DNA from 4 places in the Streptomyces sp. NPDC037013 genome. Region 1 is predicted to be linked to each of the others. Evidence: riboswitches for the same ligand, from Rfam matches in the RefSeq annotation. Region 1 holds a riboswitch; each other region holds the start of a gene.
The links. A riboswitch is a leader RNA that binds a small molecule or an ion and turns the genes downstream of it on or off. The one in region 1 is predicted to bind cobalamin.

Region 1 (4,155 bases):
GGATGCGGACGGAGCCGAGGGCGAGCCCGGCGAGTGTCGCTGCCGCGAGGGCGAGCGTGAGGACGGCCAGGACGGCCGTGCGCCGCCCAAGTGTGTCCCGTCGATCGCCCTTCGGGCTCGTCCTCAAACGCCGGACGGGCTGAATGATCCGCCCCACGGGCTGAATGATCCGCCCGACGGGCTGGATGAGTCGCCCTGCGGGCTGGATGGGCCTCACAGCTGTGCCGCCAGCTTCCTCACCGCCTCCGGTGCTCGTACGCCGGTGACCACGTCCGACAGGGGCAGCACCGCGAAGCTCTTGTTCTTGATCGCGGGGACGTCCTGGAGGGCCGGGTCGTCGAGGAGGCGCTTCTTCTTCTGGGCGACCGTGGTGGCGCCGTAGTCGAGGATGAGGATGGTCTCGGGCCCGCGCTCGACGACCTTCTCCCAGGACGCGTCGCTGAAGGACTTGTCCACGTCGGCGAAGACGTTGCGGCCGCCCGCCCGCTTGATGATGTCGTTGCCGATGCCGCGGCCGCCCGCCGTGAACGCGGTCTTGTCGCCGCTGTCGTAGACGAAGACGGAACGGGCCTTTCTGCCCCTGGACTCGGCCTCGGTGGCGGCCAGTTCGCGCCGGGCGTCCTTGATCCACCGGTCGGCGCGGTCCCGCACGCCGAACGTGGCGCCGACCTCGCGGACCTCGCGGTAGACGTCGTCCATGGAGACGGGGTGCTTGGCGCAGCTCTCGACGTTGAGGCGGCTGTCGATGCCGGACTCGGCGAGGGCGGCGCGGCTGCGGCCGTCGCCGGCCTGGAAGGCGCTCGCGTAGCCGCCGTACACGTAGTCGGGGTCGGCGGAGAGCAGCTTCTCGTAGGAGGGGTACTCCTTGGCGAGCACCGGGATCGACTTGTACGCCTTCTCGTAGGCGGGCAGGACCTTGTCGTCGAGGTAGGCGGTGCCGACGATCCGGTTCCGGAGGCCGAGTGCCAGCATCACTTCGGTGGCGTGCTGGTTCATGGTGACGGCGCGCTTGGGGGGCTCTTCGTACGTCGTGCGCACACCGCAGTTGGTGACGGTGTACGGGAATCCGGCGGCCTTGGCGGCGGGCTTCGCGTCGTCGGCCGGGCCGGACGAGGAGCACGCGGCGAGCGGGACGAGCAGGGCCGCGGCCAGCAGGGCGCGCGTGGGGCGGGACATGGGGGTGCTGCCTCCTCCAGGGGATTTCCGCGTCCCCTGCGTCGGGTGGAGGAAGGCGGCAGGTCAGTTCCTGACTACCCCCGGCCCCGGTACGGGGTGGGGTCACAGTGGCGGGACCGTGCCGGATTCGCGCCGGCTTCCTGGGTCCTGCCGCCCTCGTGAGTAAAGATCAGTATGCCTGTACGACCTTTACCTCTTCCTCGGTGACCTCGCCGTCGACGATGCGGTACGAGCGGAACTGGAAGGGTCCTGCGTCGTCGGTGTCGGCCGTGGAGACCAGGACGTAGTGCGCGCCGGGCTCGTTGGCGTACGTGATGTCGGTGCGCGAGGGGTAGGCCTCGGTCGCCGTGTGCGAGTGGTAGACGATCACCGGCTCCTCGTCGCGGTCGTCCATCTCGCGGTAGAGCTTGAGCAGGTCACCCGAGTCGAACTCGTAGAACGTGGGCGAGCGCGCGGCGTTCAGCATGGGGATGAACCGCTCGGGGCGGCCGGTGCCCGCCGGTCCCGCGACCACGCCGCACGCCTCGTCGGGGTGGTCCTGGCGCGCGTGCGCGACGATCTGGTCGTGGAGGGCCTGGGTGATGGTCAGCATGGGAGTCAGGATAAGCAGAGGGCCCGCACCGTACCGAAGTGTGGTACGGGCGGGCCCGAATGCTGGACACGGCCCGGAAGAGCCGGTGTCGGGGCGCCGGTGTCAGTCCTTCTCGACCGGCGCGCTGCCGGCGGTGACGGAGCCGTCGACGGCGGTCTTGCGCTTGGTGAACGCCGCGGCATCGGGGTTGCGGCTCTTGAGCACCAGGTAGGAGACCGTGAGGATCAGGGCCCAGACCGGGGCGGCGTAGAGCGAGATCCGCGCGTCCTTGTCGACGCCCATCATCACGATGACCATGCCGATGAAGAGCAGCGCGAACCAGCTGGTGTACGGGGCGCCCGGGGCGCGGAAGGTGGACTGCGGCAGCTCGCCGCGGTCGGCCTTGCGGCGGTAGCGGATCTGGCAGGCCAGGATCATGATCCAGGCCCACATGCCGGAGATGGTGGCGAAGGAGACGACGTAGTTGAACGCCTCGCCCGGCCACTGGTAGTTGATCCAGACGCCGACCAGCATGAACGCGGCGGAGACCGTGGTGCCGGTCAGCGGCAGGCCGTTCTTCGTGAGCTTGGTGAAGAACTTCGGGCCCTGGCCGTTGAGCGCCAGGTCGCGCAGCATGCGGCCGGTGGAGTACATGCCGGAGTTGCAGGAGGAGAGCGCGGCGGTGAGGACCACGAAGTTCACGATGGCGGCGCCGACGCCGAGACCCATCTCCTCGAAGGCCTTCACGAACGGCGAGACGCCCGGCTTGAAGGAGGTCCACGGCACGACCGAGAGGATCATGATCAGCGCGCCGACGTAGAAGACGGCGATGCGCCACGGCACGGTGTTGATCGCCTTGGGCAGGACGGTCTTCGGGTCCTTGGACTCGCCCGCGGTGACGCCGACGAGCTCGACGGCGAGGAAGGCGAACATCACGATCTGCAGGGTCATCAGCGTGGAGCCGATGCCGTTGGGGAAGAAGCCGCCGTCGTTCCACAGGTGGGTGACGGACGCGGTGTCGCCGGCGTCGGAGAAGCCGATGGTGAGGATGCCGACGCAGATCAGGATCATGCCGATGATGGCGGTGACCTTGACCATCGAGAACCAGAACTCCAGCTCACCGAAGAGCTTCACGGAGATGAGGTTCGCGCCGTACAGGATGACCGTGAAGACCAGGGCGTACGCCCATTGCGGGAACGAGTCGTGTGTCCAGTACTGCATGTACTGGGCGGCCGCGGTGACTTCGGTGATGCCGGTGACGACCCAGAAGAGCCAGTAGGTCCAGCCGGTCACGAAACCGAAGAACGGGCCCATGAACTCGCGTGCGTACTCCGAGAAGGAGCCGGACACGGGCCGGTACATGAGGAGCTCGCCGAGCGCCCGCATGATGAAGAAGATGACGAGGCCCGCGATGGCGTACGCCAGGATGAGGCTGGGGCCGGCCTTGTGGATGGCCTTGCCCGCGCCGAGGAACAGGCCGGTGCCGATGGCGCCGCCGATCGCGATCATCTGGATCTGCCGGGCTCCGAGCCCGCGCTGATAGCCCTCGCCCTCGCCGGACGAGCCGCCCTGCGCGACACCATTGCCGCCGTGCTCGCCGTGGTGCTCTTCGACCTGCACTGAGGTCATGGTGACGCCTTTCTCCATGCTGATCCGCGCCCGCACATCTGCGTTGTGGCTGCGGACCAGGTCCTGATCCCCCCGGATATGGATGGAGTGCTACCGGCGGTCTGCCGGCTGGAGCGCCCTCGGCGACATGGGTGGCGTCACCGAGCGGTCGTGAAGATTTATCACGGGGGCAACAGTGAGGGAATGAGCCACCTGTGGCACAGAACACAGGGAGAAGCGGACAAAGCGCCCTTGACACCGCAAAAGCGGACAACGGCTTGACGCGATCGTTATCCGGATTTGAGGATCCGCTGAGCGAACGGCCCGCCTCGTGAACAGAACCTGTCCACTACAACAAATTTCGCTGCCGTATGCACCGAATTTGGCCCGGTTTCAGTCCAGCAACGTCCCCACCAGCGTTTCCTGCAAGCCGCCCAGCCAGAGATAGGCCATCACCATCGGCTTGCGGGGGTCGGTGTCCGGGAGGCGGTAGAGCAGATCCGCGTCCTCCTCGTCGCTGACCTCAAGGCGCGTGCCGATCGCGAGCCGGAGGTCGTTGAGGGCGCCGAGCCACCGCTGGGACTCCTCGACCGACAGTTTCAGGACAGCTCCGCCGTCGCCGGACGCCGTCATCGCGTCCAGCGAACGGATCACCACCAGCGCGTCGTCGCGCTTCTTGGCCCGCAGATCGTTCTCCGTGAAGCGGCGGAACTCCGCCGAGTACGCCCGCGCCTCCTCGGCGTCGCCCGGCGCGGCGTCCTCACTCCCCGGCCCGCCGTACGCGTCGGGCAGCAGCCGCC
Region 2 (4,155 bases), on a different contig from region 1:
CGCGACCGGGCAACTGGTGGGCCGCCGCAGCCGCAGCACCGAGGAGATGAACCTCCCCGAAGGCCTGCGTTTCCTGCGCGACTCGATGGTGGCGACCGCCCTGTCGATGGTCCTGATCTACCTGATCATGTCGCTGGTCTTCCTCGGCAAGGCGGGCAAGGAGGCGGCGTTCAAGGCCTTCGGCGAGGACGGCGCGCCGGGCGCGAGCGGCGTCGGCGACTACGTCATGCAGTCGGTCATGCAGGGCCTGCAGTTCGGCATCGCCGTCGCCGTGATCCTCTTCGGCGTCCGCACGATCCTCGGCGAACTCGTCCCGGCCTTCCAGGGCATCGCCCGGAAACTGGTGCCCGGCGCGGTGCCCTCCCTCGACGCGCCCATTGTCTTCCCCTATGCACAGAACGCCGTCCTGGTCGGCTTCGTCTCCAGCTTCGCCGGCGGCCTCGCAGGGCTCGGCCTGCTCGCCTGGATCTTCCATCCGGCCTTCGGGCTCGCCCTCGTCCTGCCCGGCCTCGTCCCGCACTTCTTCACCGGTGGTGCGGCGGGCGTCTACGGCAACGCGACCGGCGGCCGGCGCGGCGCCGCCGCGGGCGCCTTCGTCAACGGCCTCCTCATCACCTTCCTGCCCGCCCTGCTCCTGAAGGTCCTCGGCGCCTTCGGCAAGGAGAACACCACCTTCGGCGACGCCGATTTCGGCTGGTTCGGCACCCTCATCGGCCATGCGGCCAAGACGGGCGAAACCACTGGAATCCTCCTGATGCTGCTGATCGGCGCCGCCCTCCTGCTCGGCGCCGTGGTCTTCCAGAAGCGGGTCGTGGAGACCGGCTGGGACCCCGGAGCCCATCGCGACGCCCTGCTCCCCGCCGAGGGTGCCCACACTCCGCCGACAGCCCCCGGTTCCGCCGGACGACCGGTCGCGTATGCGAAGATCCGGCCACCGCGCGGCGCGCCCAAGCCGCCCCCGCCGCCGCCCCGGTGACCCCACCAGCCACACATAGCCCCTGAACAGGGGCGTACGCGGTGGTACGCGCGCACACGTACGACACCACCGCACCCCGCGCACAAGTTGTCAGCGGATCAGTTGCGCACTAATGTCGCCACGCCTTGGTGCACGGGAAATCCGGTGTGATGCCGGTGCGGCCCTCGCCACTGTGATCGGGAAGTCCGGCTCCAGCCCTCGCGGCAGCCACTGGGTGCACACGCACCCGGGAAGGCGGAGTCCGGTCGGTACGACCCGTCAGCCAGGAGACCGGCCAAGGCGCGTTGTCCATCCACGAGGTGCTGGAGAGGGTCTGCCGAGCCATGCACATAGCCGAGGGTTTCCTCCCACCGGCGCACGCGATCGCCTGGGGCGTAGCGTCCGCGCCGTTCGTCGTCCACGGAGTCCGCTCCCTGACCCGTGAAGTCAAGGAACACCCGGAGAGCACCCTGCTCCTCGGCGCCTCCGGGGCCTTCACATTCGTCCTTTCCGCCCTGAAGATCCCGTCCGTGACGGGCAGTTGCTCGCACCCGACGGGCACCGGCCTCGGAGCGATCCTGTTCCGGCCGCCGATCATGACGGTGCTCGGCACCATCACCCTGCTCTTCCAGGCGCTGCTGCTCGCCCACGGCGGACTCACCACCCTGGGCGCCAACGTCTTCTCGATGGCGATCGTCGGACCCTGGGCCGGATACGCGGTCTACCGGCTCCTCAAGCGGTTCGACGTGCCGCTCATGGCCGCCGTCTTCTTCGGGGCCTTCGTCGCCGACCTGTCCACGTACTGCGTCACCAGCGTCCAGCTGGCGCTGGCCTTCCCCGACCCGAGCAGCGGTTTCCTCGGCGCGCTGGGGAAGTTCGGCGGCATCTTCGCCGTCACGCAGGTCCCGCTCGCGGTCAGCGAGGGGCTCCTCACCGTCCTGGTGATGCGGCTGCTCGTGCAGTCCAGCAAGGGTGAGCTCACCCGGCTCGGCGTGCTCCTGCAGAGCAAGCAGGCCGGGACGACGACCAAGACGGAGACGGGGGCCAGCGCCTGATGAGCCGGAACGCGAAGATCAACACCCTGCTGCTCGTCATCGTCGCCGCGCTCGCGGTGCTGCCCCTCGCCCTGGGGCTCGGAGACGACAAGAAGGAGCCGTTCACCGGCTCCGACGCACAGGCCGAGACGGCGATCACCGAGAACGAACCGGACTACAAGCCCTGGTTCTCGCCGCTGTACGAACCCCCTTCGGGGGAGATCGAATCGGCCCTCTTCGCCCTGCAGGCGGCCCTCGGCGCGGGCGTGCTCGCGTACTACTTCGGGCTGCGCAAGGGCCGCCGCCAGGGCGCGGAGCAGGCGCGCGCCGAGGACGCGGGCACGGCACAGGCGACGGCCGAACGCACCGACGGTGCCGTCGAGCGGACGGTCGCCACGCCGGCCGGCGCCGAGGGCGGCCGGCCCGAGACCGAGCAGGTCTGAGGCGGCGTGCTGCCCATCGACGCGGCGGCGCACAGCAGTCGCTGGCGCCGCCGTCACCCCGTGGACAAAGCCGTGCTCGGACTCGGCCTCACGGTCCTCGCCATCTCCCTGCCGCCCTGGCCGGGCGCCGCGCTGGTCATGCTCGCCGCGCTCGTCCTGCTCCTTGGGCCGGCGGGCGTGCCGCCCCGCAAACTGTGGCGCGCCTACCGCGTGCCGCTCGGCTTCTGCGTGACCGGCGCCCTCACCCTGCTCGTCCAACTCGGCGGCCCCGACGGGTTCGTGACGCTCGCCGACGGCGGACCGGCACGCGCCGGAGGCCTGCTCCTTCGGACCTCCGCGGCCTCACTCGGCGTGCTCCTCTTCGCCTTCACCACGCCGATGTCGGACCTGCTGCCCCGCCTGGTGAAAGCGGGCGTGCCCGCGCCGGTCGTGGACGTGGCGCTCGTCACGTACCGGATGAGCTTCCTGCTCCTGGACTCCATGAGCCGCATCAGGCAGGCGCAGGCCGCCCGCCTCGGCCACACCACCCGTGCCGCCACCTGGCGCTCGCTCGCCGGTCTCGGCGCCACCGCGTTCGTGCGGGCCTTCGACCGGGCGAGCCGGCTCCAGGCCGGCCTCGCGGGCCGCGGCTACGACGGGACGCTGCGGGTGCTCGTGCCCGACGCCCGGATCTCGCGGCCCTTCGTGGCGGCCGGCGCGGCCCTGCTCGTGGGCCTGGTCGCCCTCACCCTCGTACTGGAAAGGTTCCTGCCATGACCGAGCCGACGGCTCTGCGCGAGCCGGGCGCCCGCGGCGGGCCGCACGGGCCCATGGTCGCCCTCCGGGACGCGTCCTACGCGTACGAGGACGGCCCTACCGTGCTCAGCGGCCTGGACTTCGACGTCGTCGAGGGCCGCGCCCTCGCCCTGCTGGGCCGCAACGGCAGCGGCAAGACGACCCTGATGCGGCTGCTCAGCGGTGGACTGCGGCCCGCCGCGGGCAGATTGACGGTCGACCGCGTCCCCGTGACGTACGACCGCAAGGGCCTGACCCGGCTGCGCACCACCGTCCAGCTGGTCGTCCAGGACCCGGACGACCAGCTCTTCGCCGCCTCCGTCGAACAGGACGTCTCCTTCGGCCCGCTCAACCTCGGCCTGCCCGACCCCGAGGTGCGCGCCCGGGTCGCCGAGGCGCTCGCGGCGCTCGACATCGAGCCGCTCGCCGACCGGCCCACCCATCTGCTCTCCTACGGCCAGCGCAAGCGGACCGCCATCGCCGGAGCCGTGGCGATGCGCCCCCGCGTGCTCATCCTCGACGAGCCGACCGCGGGACTCGACCCCGACGGGCAGGAGCGCCTCCTCGCCACGCTGGGGGAGCTGCGGGAGGCGGGGACGACCGTCGTGATGGCGACCCACGACGTGGACCTGGCACTGCGCTGGGCCGACGACGCGGCGCTGCTCACCCCCTCGGGGGTGCGGACCGGGCCGGTCGCGGACATGCTCGGCCGACGGGACCTGCTGGCGCAGGCCGGTCTGCACCTGCCGTGGGGGATCGCCGTCGCGGAACTCCTGCGCACGCAGGCCCTGCCGGGCGCCACGGGCGAAACCCCGCGGACCGCGGAGGAGCTGGCCGCCCTGGTGGCCGGGCCCGGCGCGCACACGGGCGGGGCGCGCGAGGCCTGACCGGGGCGTCGCGCCGGCGCACGTCGCCGGCGCGGCCCGCCCCGCCGGGCCCCTCAGCAGTG
Region 3 (4,155 bases), 830 kb from region 1:
CGAGACCGACACCGCTCCCCCGCCGACGCCGAGGACGACGACGGCGACCGCTCCGGTGGACGCCCCGGACGAGACCCCGAGGACGAAGGGGTCCGCGAGGGGGTTGCGGAGGAGGGACTGCATGACCGTGCCGCAGACGGCGAGGCCCGCGCCGCAGACCGCGGCGAGCAGCGTGCGGGGCATCCGCAGGTTCCAGACGATGCCGTCCCTGATGGGGGTGAGCGGGGAGTCGCCCCAGCCGAGGTGGGCCGCGACCGTCGACCACACGTCGGAGACGGAGATGTCCGCCGGGCCGATGGTCACCGCCACGGAGACGGACAGGACGAGCGCGGCGACGCCGGCCACCCACAGGAGCCCCAGCCTCGCGCCGTGCCGGAGCCCCGGCTGTCCGGTACGGGTACGGGTGTTACCCCTGTTCCCCACCGCCTCGCTCACTTGACGAGGCCGAACTTGCGCAGTCCTGCCGCGACTTGTTCGATGCCGTCGACCGTGCGGATCGTGGGGTTCATGGCCTGGCCGCTGAGCAGCACGTACCGCTTCTTCTTCACCGCGGTCAGGTTCTTCGTCGCCGGGTTGGTCTCCAGGAACCTGATCTTCTCCCGGGCGCTCTCCGCGGACTGGGACCTGCGCGTGAGGTCGCCGATGACGAGGACGTCGGGGTCGCGGTCGGCGACGGTCTCCCAGTTGATCTGGGGCCACTCCTCGCGGGTGTCGTCGAAGACGTTCTTCACGCCGAGTTCGCGGGTGATGATGCCGGGGGCGCCGCAGCAGCCCGCCATGTACGGGGCGTCGGAGTTGGCGAACCAGTACAGGAGCGTCGTGTCGGATGCGGCGGCCCTGTCGATGTCCTCGGTCGCCTTCGTGACCCGGCGCTTCAGGTCGGCGATGAGCTTCTCGCCGCGCTTCTCGACGCCGAAGACCTTCGCCAGGTCGCGCACCTCGCCGTAGACGGTGTCCATGGTGAGGGTCTTGACGCGCTTGCCGTCGCCGCCGCCGTCGTTGTCCTTGCCCGCGCAGTCGGTGGGCGAGACGTAGACGGGGACGCCGAGTCCGGTGAACTTCGTGCGGTCGGCGACGCCGCCCTTGCCGACGGTGTAGAGGAAGGAGGCGCTGACGAAGTCGGGTTCCTCGGCGAGGACCTTCTCCAGCGAGGGGTAGCGGTCGGCGAGCCGCTTCACCTTCGCGTTCTCCTGCCGGAGGTTCTTCAGGACCGGGTCGGTCCAGGTGCCGGTGCCGGCCATCCGGTCGGCGAGGCCGAGGGAGAGCAGGATCTCCGTGGACCCCTGGTCGAGGGAGACGGCCCGCCGGGGCGGCGCCTTCACCGTCGCCTCCTTGCCGCAGGAGGCGACAGTGACGGGGTAGCCGTCGGCGTTCTTGCCCGCCGGCCGCTGCGCGGAGCCGTCGCCGCACGCGGTGAGCGTGAGCGCGCCGGCGCAGAGGAAGCTGAGGAGGGCGGATATACGGGCTGTCGAGGACACGTGTTCCCTGGTCCCTTGAGTCTCGCGGCTCATACGCGGAGCCTGGCCTGCGTCTCGACCTCCGCCGCCCGGTGTGCGAGCGGAGGCGCCAGCAGGTCTTCGGACTCGGGATCGACCGGACGGGGCGCCTTCCCGGGCGTCCTGTGACACCCAGTGGCCGTGGCCCCGCCCGTCCCCCTCACCGCTGCGCGTCAGTTCCGGATTCGCACCGGATTCCCTGGCCCAGGTGTGGGTTTGACTGGCTTGCGCAAGTTATCACGCACGCCCGGGCCCGCTCATACGGCTTCGGCCGGGTCGGGCCTCGGCTCGCCGCGGTAGGTGCCGAAGGACCAGCGGTTCCCCTCCGGGTCCTCGATGCCGAACTCGCGGCTGCCGTACGGCTTGTCCTCGATCTCCGCGATGACCTTCACGCCGGCCGCGGTGAGGCGGCGGTACAGGTCGTCCACCCGCGCGGTGACGACGTACGCGGATCCGGCGCCGGGCCTGCCGCAGGTGGAGGCGGCGGCCGGGTCGTAGGAGCCGAGCATGACGCCGCCGCCCTCGGGCCAGTCGAGCTGGGCATGGGCGACGCGGCCCTCGTCCTCGTAGACGGCGGTGCGCAGGAAGCCGACGGTGCCGACCAGGAAGTCGATCAGGGCGGGGGCGTCCTTGGCCTGGAGGCCGGGCCAGATGGCGGGAGCAGGGGTGCGGAGCGGCTGCTCCGGCTCCGGGGCGCCGGAGGGCGAGTTCAGGATGGGGCCCGGTGTGGGGGCCGGGGTGGTGTTCGTGGCGGGGCTCTGGGCCGAATTCGTGGCGGGGCTCTCGGAGGAGTCTGAGGCGGGGTTCGGTGTGGTGTTCATGCCGTCGAGTCTTCGCCCTTGCCGTGCGCCCCGGCTTGGATATTCCGGCACTCTTCGGCCAGCCAGGCGGTGGGACTCACCCCCGTGTACTGCCGGAAGTCGCGGACGAGGTGCGAGTGGTCGTAGTAGCCGGCGTCGGCCGCGACCCGGGCGAGGTCGGGCGCGGCGCCCGCCGCGACCGCGCGGGCCACGGTGGCCTTGGCGTGCTGGAAGCGCATCAGACGTGCCGCCTGTTTGGGGCTCAGTCCCGTCTCGGCGCGGAAGAGCGCGGTCAGCCGGCGCTCGCTGAGCGCCACGTGCCGGGAGAGGCCGCCCAGGGTGCCCGCGCCGCGGTACCGGGCCAGCCATGCCCAGGCCTCGGCGACCTCCGGACGGACGGACCCGGCGGTGCCCCGGCGAGGCTCGTCGTACACGCGCCGCCGCAGATACGCGGAGAGGTGGGCGAAGCGGTCCTCCCAGCCGTCCAGTTCGCACAGTTGCTCGCGGACCTCGGCGGCGCGGTCCCCGAAGACGTCGGTCCCGGCGACGACGAGCGGGCCGGTCAGATCGGCGGCGGGCAGGCCGAGGAGGGCGCGGGCCGCGAGGGGGTGCACGGCGAGCTGGATGCCCGCCTCGTGCTCGGGCTGGACGACGTACGCGGGGCTCTGGTGCAGGCCGCCGACGACGATGTCGGTGCGCGTCGCGGCCGGGCCGGTGGCCTCTTCGGGGGTGGTGCCGGTAGCGATGGGCCCGTCGAGCGAGAAGATCACCGTCAGATACGGCGACGGCAGACCCCTGTGCAGGGCGGGAGGCTGCCCCGCGGTGCGGTAGCCGACCGCGGAGACGACCATGCCGTCGAGCCGGGGAACGGCCCGGGCGAACTCACGGGTGCCCATGCGTCCCAGTATGCGCGGCGCGTCGCGCTTCGTATCGCGCGGCCGAACGGCCGGAGCAGGCCGCAACCCGCCCCGGCGTCCCCCTCCGCTACCCGTGTTCACCTCCCCCATACCTCCCCGCCACGGTGACTTCGATCATGGGAAATGGGCGTCGCGCCCCATAGCATTGCGCGCCGCTCCGGACGGGGCGCATCTCGCTCTCAGGGAACGGCAGGGACGTAACGACATGGCAGTACGGGCAAAGGGCAAGCCGGGCAAGCTGAGCAAGCCGGCCGTCATCGGCACCACGGCGGCGCTGGCCGCCGCCGTCCTCGCGGGCGGCGCGCTGTGGCCGACGGACCAGGCGAGCGCCGCCGACACCTCGGCGGCCACCGCCCGTGAGCTGTCGCACTGGCCGAAGCCCGTGGCGAAGCGGCTCGGCAAGGTCATCGCCGCCAATGACCACAAGGGCGCGTACGCGGTCTTCGACGCGGACAACACGACGTACCGCAACGACCTGGAGGAGTCGCTGCTCCCCTTCCTGGAGATGAAGGGCGTCCTGACCCGCAAGACCATGGACCCCTCCCTGAAGGTCATCCCCTTCAAGGACAAGGCGGGCCACAAGGAGAGCCTGTACAGCTACTACAACCGGCTGTGCGAGGTGGACGACCAGGTCTGCTACCCGTGGGCCGCGCAGATCTTCTCCGGCTTCACGCTGAAGGAGCTCAAGGGGTACGTCGACGAGCTCCTCGCGTACGAGAAGCCGATCCCCGCCGAGTACTACGAGGACGGCGTGCTCACCAGGACCGAGGTGAAGCCGCCGGAACTGTCGCGCGGCATGCAGCAGCTCTACCGGACGCTGCGCGCCCACGGCGTCGAGGTGTACGTGGTCAGCGCGGCCGGCGAGGACCTGGTGCGGATGGTGCTCGCCGACCCGAAGTACGGGTACGGCGTGAAGCCGGAGAACGTCATCGGCGTCTCCAC
Region 4 (4,155 bases), on a different contig from region 1:
CAAACGCATGCCGGGCACCCCCTCTCGGCAGCATCATGGAAGGAGGCGAAACGGGGGTTGCGTCATGGCTGTTCGCTTCGGTCCGGCTTCCGCGCGGGTGCCGGTATGGGTCTTCGCCGTCGTCGGGTTCGTTCTCGTGCTGGGCCTGTTCTTCGGGATTCGAGGTGTCGGGTCCCTCGATGGCGGCGCGCGGGGCGGCGGAAGCGGCGGCGGTTCCCTGGAGAGCGGTACGAGCGCGGGGACGGACACCGGAGGCGTCGGCCCCGGGACCGCGCCCGGCACCACCACCACGACGGGCGGCACCACAGCCGGCACGTCGGGCGGAACGACGCACGGTACGACGGGCGGTACGGCAGGCGGTGAGTGGCAGACCGGTGGCAGCGACGGGGACCGGAACCGCGACCGCGACGGCACCCGGGCCGGCGGCGATGGCGGTGGCGGGGAGCACGGAGGCGGAGAGGTGCCCGCCTGGCTGCCATGGGGGCCCAAGTCACCCAACGTCGACGACCTGTTCGAGCCCGACAGTCTGTACGACCTGCTCCAGCGAGGCGAGTGCCGGGAGGCCTACAGCAGCGCGACCGCCGCCGACAAGGGGAATGGGAACTCGGCGAGTCCGGCCTCCTGGAAGGTCATCGAGGGCCTCGCCGGTATCTGCAAGGCCGCGCAGGGCGAGGCCGACGGACTCGCCATCGCGATCAAAGCGGAAGCGGGCCTGCGTGCGAGCGGTTACCGGCCCGCGAACGCCGAGTACCTGTGCAAGGACGGTGACGCGTACGCCGTCCTGCGACGCTTCGTCGCCTACTACCAGCGGCACCGCGACGAGCGAGTGGTGCTGCGCTCCGCACCGCCGGGCAGTGCGGCCTGCCCCAACAAGATCGCCGCCACGCGCCTCAGCGTCACTCCGGGCGACACGGCCGGCTTCCACGGCACGTGGCCCGACGCCCCGGCGACCGTGGAGCTGCGTGCGCCGGAACTGACCGCCCCGATCGTCCTGAAGCCCTTCGACGGCCTGGACAAAAGGGTGTTGTGCTGCAAGGACGGGACCGTCGCCGTCGACCTTCCGGGGCCGGACGGATTCGGCGGCCGACGCCCGACGGCGATCGACGTGACGCTCGTGACGAAGAGCGGCGTCAGGATCGCCGCGCGGGCCGCGTTCACCCTCGATTGGAGCGGTGTCCCACGGTCGCCGTCCGGCTCCGGTTCCGGCTCGCCCACGACCTCGTCCTCGTTCGCGTCCCCGACCGCCCGGCCCCACCGCTCCCCCGGTGCGACGACCGTACTCTTCCGATGAGCGAACCCCCGGCCCCTGAGCCTGGCCCTGAACCCGACCCCGACCCCGACCCGGAGCCCGCGTCCCCACCACCCCCGCCGGACCCACCGGACCCGCCGGACCCGTCACCCCCACCGTCTCCCCCCGACCCCGCCGAACCCCGGATCAGCTGGATGGAGGTCGTCGGAGCCATCGGATCCCTGGTCACCCTGCTGACCGCGGTGCTCTTCTACTTCGGCTGGGCGAGCACCGACGCGGAGACCAAGGCGCTCGGGCTGCGCGACACCGTATTCCACCTCTCCACCAGCGACTACCTGTTGCGCAGCGTCAGCGCCCTCTACCTTCCCGCCTGGCTCGCGGCGGGCGTCGCGCTCGGCGTGCTCGGGCTGCTGCGCCGGGCCGCGGGTGAACCGGAACGGCTCGCCCGTGCCGTTCGGGTCCTGCGCCACGCCTGGACGGTGCCCGTCGCCCTCACCCCGCTGTATCCGCTCAGCCCCTGGCTGTTCGACCTGGTGCTGCCGCTCTCCGCGATCGGCGGGTTCTCGCTCAGCGCGTACGCCCGTACCCGTGATCGCCGGGACCTGCGGCTCTGGGGGCTCACCCTCTTCATCTGCGTGCTCTCGCTGTTCTGGGCCGTGTCGTCGTACGCGGCCATCGCGGGCCGGGGCCGCGCGGAACTCACCGAGCGGACCCTGCGCGACGGCTTTCCCGCAGTGGTCGTCTTCAGCGAGAAGGACCTGATGATCCGGGGCGGCGGCAGTTGCTTCCGGCGCGTCACCGACAAGGGCAGCCAGTACGCGTACGAATACGCGGGCCTGCGCCTCTTCCACGTCTCCGGTGACCGCGTCTTCCTCGCCCCCCGCGACTGGTCCCCCACCGACGGCACCCTCTACGTCCTCAAGGAAGGGGCGGGGCAGCGCGTCGACCTGATCAGCGGCGCCGGGCGGCGGGCCCGGGAGTGCGGGGAGTAGCCGATTTCGCGGACGGCCCCGTAAGGTGATCGACGCAGCTGGTTCGCCCCGCCCGCCAGGCGGGAGCGTCGCAAGAGGGAACCCGGTGGAAATCCGGGACTGCCCCGCAGCGGTGAGCGGGAACGACCGCCGTCACACGCACTGGGACCGCACGACCGGTCCTGGGAAGCGACGGCCAGTAGGGGTCCTCCTTCACGAGGACGCGCCCGCGAGTCCGAAGACCTGCCCGCTGTCCGTGCGCGAACCACTCGTGCGCGGATATCCCGGTGACCTCGTGGGCGGGTCGGCGTGCATACCAGACGGGCGTCCGCGCCAACGCGCGATCCGGTCCCGTCAGGTGCGTCACCCTTCGCGCTCGCGTCCCGTCGCCGGGATCTCAGGGATTCATCTCGCGAAGGAGATCTCCGTGACCACCAAGCCCGCAGCCGCGGCAGCACGGGCCACCGTGTACGGCTACCCCCGCCAGGGCCGGAACCGCGAACTCAAGAAGGCGATCGAGGGTTACTGGAAGGGCCGTGTCACCGCGGACGCCCTCCGGGACGCCGCCGCCGAGCTCCGCCGTTCGAACTGGCGCGAACTGGCCGACGCCGGGATCGACGAGGTCCCGACCGGCGACTTCTCGTACTACGACCACGTCCTGGACACGACCGTCATGGTCGGCGCGGTTCCCGAACGCCACCGTCACGCCGTCGAAGCGGACCCGCTGGACGGCTACTTCGCGATGGCTCGCGGCACCCAGGACGTGGCGCCGCTGGAGATGACGAAGTGGTTCGACACCAACTACCACTACCTCGTGCCCGAGTTGGGTCCTGGCACCGTGTTCACGGCGGACTCCTCCAAGCAGGTCGCCGAGTTCGCGGAGGCCCACGCGCTGGGGCTGACCGCGCGGCCCGTCCTCGTCGGACCGGTCACCTACCTCCTGCTGGCCAAGCCCGCGCCCGGGGTGCCCGCCGACTTCGATCCGCTGACGCTCCTCGACCGGCTGCTCCCGGTCTACGCCGAAGTCCTCGCCGACCTGCACGCGGCCGGCGCCACATGGGTGCAGCTGGACGAGCCCGCCCTCGTCCAGGACCGGACTCCCGCCGAACTGAACGCCGTGGCCCGCGCCTACCGCGACCTGGGTGCCCTCACCGACCGGCCCAAGCTCCTGGTCGCCTCGTACTTCGACCGGCTCGGCGACGCCCTTCCCGTGCTCACCAAGGCGCCGGTCGACGGACTCGCCCTCGACTTCACGGGGCCGGCCGCCGCCAACCTCGACGCGCTCGCCGCCGTCGGCGGAGTGCCCGGGAAGCGGCTGGTCGCCGGTGTCGTCGACGGCCGCAACATCTGGGTCAACGACCTGGAGAAGTCCCTGGCCACGCTCGGCACCCTGCTCGGCCTGGCCGGCCGGGTCGACGTCGCCGCCTCCTGCTCCCTCCTGCACGTCCCCATCGACGCCGCCCTCGAACGGGACATCGAGCCGCAGATCCTGCGCTGGCTCGCCTTCGCCCGCCAGAAGACCGCGGAGATCGTCACCCTCGCCCAGGGCCTCGCGCGCGGCACCGACACGATCTCCGCCCGGCTCGCCGCGAACCGCGCCGACCTGGCGTCCCGCGCCAACTCCCCCATCACCCGCGACCCGGCGGTGCGCGCCCGCGCCGCGGCCGTCACGCGGGCCGACGTCCACCGCGCCCAGCCGTACGCCGAGCGGGCGGCTGCCCAACGCGCGGGCCTCGGCCTGCCGTTGCTGCCGACGACGACCATCGGCTCCTTCCCGCAGACCGGAGAAGTGCGGTCGGCCCGCGCCGACCTGAGGGCCGGACGGATCGACGAGGCGGGGTACGAGGAGCGCATCAGGGCCGAGATCCGGGAGGTCATCTCCTTCCAGGAGAAGGCGGGCATCGACGTCCTGGTGCACGGTGAACCCGAGCGGAA

Region 2: it holds a riboswitch for cobalamin, as region 1 does, so the genes downstream of both, ACZ7DY_RS18540 (energy-coupling factor ABC transporter permease) here and ACZ7DY_RS13875 (ABC transporter substrate-binding protein) in region 1, are expected to answer to the same signal.
Region 3: it holds a riboswitch for cobalamin, as region 1 does, so the genes downstream of both, ACZ7DY_RS10255 (ABC transporter substrate-binding protein) here and ACZ7DY_RS13875 (ABC transporter substrate-binding protein) in region 1, are expected to answer to the same signal.
Region 4: it holds a riboswitch for cobalamin, as region 1 does, so the genes downstream of both, metE (5-methyltetrahydropteroyltriglutamate--homocysteine S-methyltransferase) here and ACZ7DY_RS13875 (ABC transporter substrate-binding protein) in region 1, are expected to answer to the same signal.

Annotation. Positions count from the first base shown of each region.
Region 1 covers NZ_JBVJRV010000003.1:898,382-902,536, forward strand. The annotation lists gene ACZ7DY_RS13870 (FecCD family ABC transporter permease) at 1-127, opposite strand, end outside; gene ACZ7DY_RS13875 (ABC transporter substrate-binding protein) at 214-1,176, opposite strand; cobalamin riboswitch at 1,221-1,342, opposite strand; gene ACZ7DY_RS13880 (M67 family metallopeptidase) at 1,346-1,768, opposite strand; gene ACZ7DY_RS13885 (amino acid permease) at 1,871-3,376, opposite strand; gene ACZ7DY_RS13890 (DUF2017 domain-containing protein) at 3,749-4,155, opposite strand, start outside.
Region 2 covers NZ_JBVJRV010000004.1:880,275-884,429, forward strand. The annotation lists gene ACZ7DY_RS18535 (PTS ascorbate transporter subunit IIC) at 1-976, shown strand, start outside; cobalamin riboswitch at 1,086-1,269, shown strand; gene ACZ7DY_RS18540 (energy-coupling factor ABC transporter permease) at 1,300-2,010, shown strand; gene ACZ7DY_RS18545 (energy-coupling factor ABC transporter substrate-binding protein) at 2,010-2,432, shown strand; gene cbiQ (cobalt ECF transporter T component CbiQ) at 2,439-3,188, shown strand; gene ACZ7DY_RS18555 (energy-coupling factor ABC transporter ATP-binding protein) at 3,185-4,093, shown strand; gene ACZ7DY_RS18560 (endo alpha-1,4 polygalactosaminidase) at 4,147-4,155, opposite strand, start outside.
Region 3 covers NZ_JBVJRV010000003.1:68,584-72,738, forward strand. The annotation lists gene ACZ7DY_RS10250 (FecCD family ABC transporter permease) at 1-423, opposite strand, end outside; gene ACZ7DY_RS10255 (ABC transporter substrate-binding protein) at 432-1,478, opposite strand; cobalamin riboswitch at 1,552-1,736, opposite strand; gene ACZ7DY_RS10260 (VOC family protein) at 1,754-2,317, opposite strand; gene ACZ7DY_RS10265 (helix-turn-helix domain-containing protein) at 2,314-3,192, opposite strand; gene ACZ7DY_RS10270 (HAD family hydrolase) at 3,419-4,155, shown strand, end outside.
Region 4 covers NZ_JBVJRV010000001.1:932,397-936,551, reverse strand. The annotation lists gene ACZ7DY_RS03990 (hypothetical protein) at 65-1,291, shown strand; gene ACZ7DY_RS03985 (hypothetical protein) at 1,444-2,241, shown strand; cobalamin riboswitch at 2,264-2,485, shown strand; gene metE (5-methyltetrahydropteroyltriglutamate--homocysteine S-methyltransferase) at 2,648-4,155, shown strand, end outside.